DNA from 2 places in the Pseudoalteromonas sp. SR43-3 genome. Region 1 is predicted to be linked to the other one. Evidence: predicted binding sites of a transcription regulator. Region 1 holds the regulator's gene; the other holds the start of a gene.
The links. The regulator FliA, encoded in region 1, starts transcription of late flagellar genes. The targets are predictions, from matches to a motif close to CTAAAGNTNNNNNNNNNNNNGCCGATA.

Region 1 (3,185 bases):
TATCCACCACTTCATTATGAGGTTGTTCAACCTCTGTTTGTGAAGAGGCTTCAGTGGCTTCGGCTTCTGTTGGAGGTAGACCTAAGATATGAAGAGTATGAAGTAATTCAGGATCTGCAGGTTCAGGCTTGTCTCTGTTTTGGATAGTCGCAAACATCTCATTAATGGTGTCTAGTGCTTGTAAAATAACATCCATTAACTCTGAGTTGACTGTTCGCACGCCTTGACGTAGTAAATCAAATACGTTTTCAGCACCGTGACAAGCATCAACAAGTTCTGTCATAGCTAAAAAGCCTGCACCACCTTTTACAGTGTGAAAACCTCTAAATATAGCGTTTAGTAACTCGGTATCTTCTGGATTATTTTCCAGCTCAACTAACTGTTCAGATAAAAGCTCTAGGATTTCTCCAGCCTCTACAAGAAAGTCTTGTAAAATATCTTCATCGACTTCAAACATGCAGTTACTCTCCTCTTAGAAGCCCAAACTTGATAAAAGATCATCAACTTCATCTTGATCAGATACAACATCATTACGCGATTCTTTATCAATAATAGGGCCTTCAGGACCTGCTAAAGTTTGTGTGGCAACTGGTTCTTTTATTTTTTGTTGTTCTACTTTATTCGCGGTGCTGTTAGTGTCGTCTTGTTCAGCAAACGCAGTTAAAAGATGAAGTAAACTTTCTTCTACTTCCCTAACAAGTTCGATAACACGGCGAATAACTTGACCTGTTAAGTCTTGATAGTCTTGAGCCATTAGTACATTTGTCATTAAGCTTTGAAGCTCATCAGTCTTATGATGAGAGTTGTTCATAAACTTATCGATGCTATGGCAAAGTTGCTTAAACTCACCAAGCTCAATCTCGCGGCTCATTAAACGATCCCATGTCGGTTTGATATGAGATATTTCGTCCGCTAACTGTTGAGCTATAGGTAAACTGGCCTCCACTGCATCCATTGTTTTATTAGCCGCATTTTCTGTCATTTCTATAACATAATTAAGCCGCTTTTTAGCATCTGGAATCGCATCTGTCGTTATATCAGTTAAGCGAGTATCAAGCTCAAAACTTTTAAGGGCTTCGTGCAGTTGACGAGTCAACTTTCCAACTTCAGCAAATAATTCAGACTGCTCTTTAGATGCAGCCTCTAAAATCAACTGATTTGCTTTGTCTTGCTCATCATTTTCTAAAAAAACAACGAGCTGACGAGCTTGTTCTAACGTTATTTGAGGCGCAGCTGGTGCTGGCATAAGCCTCTCCCCCATCATTAGCCTAAGCGTTCAAATACTTTTTCTAATTTAGTTTTTAATGTTCCAGCCGTAAATGGCTTAACAATATAACCATTAACACCAGCTTGCGCTGCAGCTATTATTTGTTCTTTTTTAGCCTCTGCCGTTACCATTAATACAGGGATATGTTTTAACTTATCGTCTGCACGTATTGCTCTTAAAAGATCAATACCCTGCATTCCAGGCATATTCCAATCCGTAACTACAAAATCAAACACTTGATTTTGCAACATAGGCAAAGCTGTAGACCCATCATCAGCTTCTTGAACGTTAGTGAAACCTAAGTCACGTAACAGGTTTTTTATAATGCGTCTCATTGTTGAAAAATCATCAACTACAAGAATTTTCATGTTTTTATCCAAAACATCCCCCAGTGAGGTATTAACCTTTGTTTACTTACTACTAATTTATCCAGTCATTGATTTTAGCTTTAAGCTTAATCATCGCCTGACCATGTATCTGACTTACACGCGATTCACTTACATCGAGTATATGTCCTATTTCTTTTAAATTCATTTCATCGTTATAGTACAAAGAAAGCACCATTGCATCACGCTCTGGTAATGACTTAATTGCACTTAGCAAAGACTCATTAAACCTATCATTTTTAACATTATTAAAAGGTTTATCTTGTGCTAAATCTTGGCCTACGGGAGTAATAACATCCTCATCTACACCAAGGTCTTCAATACCTAATATTTTACTCGTATTCGCATCATTTAAAATATGATGGTACTCATTGAGCGAAATTTCAAGTTTTTCAGCAACTTCTATATCCGTTGGTTCGCGGTTCAGACTACTTTCGAGCTCAGTAATTGCTTCTGCAACTTGCCTGTTTTTACGGTGAACTGAACGAGGAGCCCAATCACCACGGCGCATTTCATCAAGCATAGCACCGCGAATACGAATACCGGCAAAAGTTTCAAAGCTTGCGCCTTTTGTTGCATCAAAGTTTTTGGAAGCTTCTATTAAACCTATCATTCCTGATTGAATTAAGTCATCAAGTTGAACGCTAGGTGGTAATCGAGCAATTAGATGACATGCCACTTTTTTAACAAGTGATGCATGCTTCTCAACAATCACATTTAAATTTTGTGTTGATTGATATCCCATAGCTCTATTCACCAGTGTTGTCATAATTAACCGTTTACTAGTTTCTCAATGAAAAACTCTAAATGCCCAGATGGTTGGTTGGGTATTGGCCATTTAACTGCTTTTGTTGCCAGCGTTTTAAACGCAAGAGCGGCTGGCGAATTTGGAAAGAGCTCTACTATTACTTTTTGACGACGTGTTGCTTTGCGCATATTTTCATCATAAGGAACCGTTGCTACTAGCTCCATTGATACATCTAAAAAGCGGTCGGTAACTTTAGATAGCTTTGCAAACAATTCAGTGCCTTCACGCATACTGCGCACCATATTGGCAACAATTTTAAATTTATAAACGCCGTGCTCACGACTTAATACTTTAATAAGTGCGTAAGCGTCGGTGATTGATGTCGGCTCATCGCATACAACAACCATTACATCTTGCGCTGCACGCGAGAAGCTCAGTACCATGTCTGAAATACCAGCAGCTGTATCTACAATTAAAATATCAAATTCGGTATTCAATTCGCTAAACGCACGAATTAGCCCAGCATGCTCAGATGGTGATAATTCAACCATACTTTGCGAACCCGATGTAGCGGGTACAATTTTAATTCCTGCAGGGCCTTCAACTAAAATTTCATCAAGCTCACATTCACCAGACAAGACATGTGACAAGTTACGCTCTACACGTAAACCAAGCATCACATCACAGTTTGCTAAACCCAAGTCAGCATCTAGCACTAATACTCGATTACCTTGCTGCCCAAGTGCAATAGCTGTATTTAGAGAAACATTTGTTTTCCCTACTC
Region 2 (3,185 bases), on a different contig from region 1:
AAAATACTTTTTGATTGAGTAAGTCGTGTTGTAATTTTAACGTTATATGGGCACGAACCCTTCTAAATAGTGTTTCTTTTACAATCGGCTTTTTAATAAAATCAACAGCTCCGGCTTCCCAACACTCTTCTTCTTCGTTTTCAAAGGATGTAACAAAAATAACTGGGATATCCTGTGTTTCAGTATTATTTTTTAATTTTAAACATGTATCAATACCACTCATTCCACCCATACTAATATCGAGTAGGACTATATCGGGTACATTTACATTACAAATTTCAATTGCTTCTTCACCACTTCCAGCTGTTGTCACATTAAAATGCTCAGATAATATTTTTTTCAATACGATTAAGCTTAATAACTGATCGTCAACTATAAGTACTTTAGAATTCTTTAAACTTAGTTTTAATTGATGGTCAGAGTAATTTATTGGCATAGTAAAAAATGTTTTGTTTTTTTAATTAAAAACAGCCTATAGCATCACATTTTGTTATGCAAATGTTAATTAAGAGGGATTCTACTTATTAGTTACTAATAAAAATGCTTTTTAGTAAATCTTTATTGCATAAAAACAAAAAATGAGCCACTTGGGCTCATTTTATAACTTTGAATACTTAATTTAGTTAAGTATTATTCGTCATCATCTAAATCTAATTGCTGACGTTGAGCAGGTCGAGCTAAAATCTCTACATAGAAAGAGGTCAAACCTTGCTTTTCAATTTCGCCAATTTGGTTACTTAATTCAGCAACGTGCACAACTTGCGCATCTTCAGCTGTGTTACCAAACTTACAGTCAAATGCCCAATAGTCAGCATCTTCAGGTAGCGTTTTATTACGCTCTCTTTTCAAATATTTTTTCACTTCGTGCTTTGCAGCATCAACCATACGAGGGTATTTGATTTTCTCGTGATTTAGCGTGAATGTTTTCTTCATTACGTTCCTAATTACCTTGGTTTAATGATAATGGCATTTCATGTCATACCATTTGACGCCATTATAGCAATTGCATTTAATTTTTGGATGCTTTTTTTTCATTAAATCAATTATTAGCAAATATATAAAGCAGACCCGTTATAAAGCATATATTAACTGATGATTATTACAATCATATATCACACCGCAATAAGCTGAAGTGGTTGATGTATTGCATCACTATTTAGGCTGTCGTAAAAAGCAGCTGCATTTATAGGGGGATTCGATAGTTGTGTTTGTTCGCTTTTAATTCTTCTTCTGACAGCAAGCTCACAGTTATCTATTATATTAAGTGGAATATGCTTATCATCATTTCTAATCGCAAGTGGTTCAGGGCTTAAGCATTGCCTTAACTTAATACTTGTCATACCACAGCGCTCCCCTTCTTGAGATATTAATGATGCATTAAACTGTCCAACCAACATATTGTATTCATCAGGGGCTAAAAGTTGCTTTGGACCTGCGCCAAATTGCTTTCTTAATGCCTCTTCTTCTATAACTAAATTATCTATTTCAGTTTTTGGTAAATGAAATTGGCTAAAGTCGAGTGCGTCATGTGACAGCATCGCTAATAGTAGAGAAAATTCGCCACGGCGATTTTCATGCACACTATTATTGAGCCTACTGTTTAACTGACTCTCTGTGATTAACAAATCATCTATTTGCATAGTCTTTAGTCGATTGTGGTAACTGATAGATATTTATCGGCTTTATTTCAATTTTCTTTAGCTTTTTTCTTTACTTAAATACGCAATTTGCTATTATCAGCGCCGTTGCATTGGAGGGGTTCCCGAGCGGCCAAAGGGATCAGACTGTAAATCTGACGGCTCAGCCTTCGCTGGTTCGAATCCAGCTCCCTCCACCACTTTTCTTACCGCTAAGTTAAGTGGGGCCAAATGCAATAAAATTAGTGTGGAGGGGTTCCCGAGCGGCCAAAGGGATCAGACTGTAAATCTGACGGCTCAGCCTTCGCTGGTTCGAATCCAGCTCCCTCCACCACTTCTCTACTATTCCTATATTCCTATATTCCTATATTCCTATATTCCTATATTCCTATATTCCTATATTCAGGTTAACTTCAAAACACCCATTGTAAACTCATACTGTTTTTCTTTAGCCATGTTGATGATGCTTTATAATTAGGAAAAAAATGCTCAACGTGTTGCCAAAAAGCTTTGCTGTGGTTTAAGTGACGTAAATGCGCTAACTCGTGAACAATCACATAATCAATAGCATGATAAGGGGCTCCGATTAAATGCAAATTAAATGTTAGCTCTCGCTTACTATTACAACTTCCCCACTTTCGCTTATAAATAGCTACTTTTAGACTCGTAGGTAATTCTTCACCCATTTGTGCGCAGAAGTACGCTAAACGCATTTCTATATATGCAGTTAGTTGCTCTTTTAAATATTCTTCAAGAAGTTGCTGATATTTTTGCGAAGTATTTTTAACGCGCGAAGAGTGTGTAATAAGCAAGCTGTCGTTACAGTTTAGTACTTCGGACTTAGTACCTTGCTTAAATTCTATGTTTATAATGCTATCAAAGATTAAAATTTGTTTGTCTTTGAGCGGGTTCTGTCTGCTATCAGCAATATTGTGCTGTTTAGTTAATTGAGCATTTACCCACACCTGCTTATCAAAAAGCCATTCTTGGATGTGTTTATTACTAACAAATTGAGGGGCATATACAGTCACCTTCTTGTTATGTACTTTAATGGCAACCGTTTTACGTTTTATACTTTTCTTTAACTGATATTCAAACACTTTCATACTCATTAATGATATTGCTACGAGAAAATTCACCAGCAATTAATAAAACCAAATAAAGTGTAATTTTCGCTTAGTTAAGCCAATTCATTAGTTTTATCAAGGTTACTCGATAGAAACTTAAATATGACCATATAAATCTAACTTAGTCCTGTGACAGGCAATACATTAGAATAAAAAACACCAACTAAAAAACTAATGCCTGATAAATAAAAGAAAACTAAAAGTAATAAATTCGTTATTTTAATCACTTCATTGAATTAACAGTTTATTTATTAATTAATTAGATTAAACTTGATAAATAAAGATTATATTTTGAGCCATTATGTTATCAGCTTTTTTTATCACAGACCAAGATCCTAGCTTAATCATTAATGGCGTTTACGATCCTCTATTAGTTTCAATGTCATTGCTAATTGCTATTTTTGCAGCCTTTTTCACCATT

Region 2: H5088_RS09755 (VC2046/SO_2500 family protein) is a predicted target of FliA. The motif match lies at 1,675-1,701, and genes of this name have one in related genera.

What each region holds. Positions count from the first base shown of each region.
Region 1 covers NZ_JACJEC010000005.1:218,714-221,898, forward strand. Annotated here, with positions in the region: gene H5088_RS09040 (chemotaxis protein CheA) at 1-457, opposite strand, end outside; gene H5088_RS09045 (protein phosphatase CheZ) at 473-1,246, opposite strand; gene cheY (chemotaxis response regulator CheY) at 1,264-1,647, opposite strand; gene H5088_RS09055 (RNA polymerase sigma factor FliA) at 1,688-2,398, opposite strand; gene H5088_RS09060 (MinD/ParA family protein) at 2,425-3,185, opposite strand, start outside.
Region 2 covers NZ_JACJEC010000006.1:91,879-95,063, forward strand. Annotated here, with positions in the region: gene H5088_RS09745 (diguanylate cyclase) at 1-436, opposite strand, end outside; gene H5088_RS09750 (DUF6172 family protein) at 631-933, opposite strand; gene H5088_RS09755 (VC2046/SO_2500 family protein) at 1,113-1,640, opposite strand; tRNA gene H5088_RS09760 (tRNA-Tyr) at 1,753-1,837, shown strand; tRNA gene H5088_RS09765 (tRNA-Tyr) at 1,887-1,971, shown strand; gene H5088_RS09770 (M48 family metallopeptidase) at 2,051-2,749, opposite strand; gene H5088_RS09775 (MHYT domain-containing protein) at 3,066-3,185, shown strand, end outside.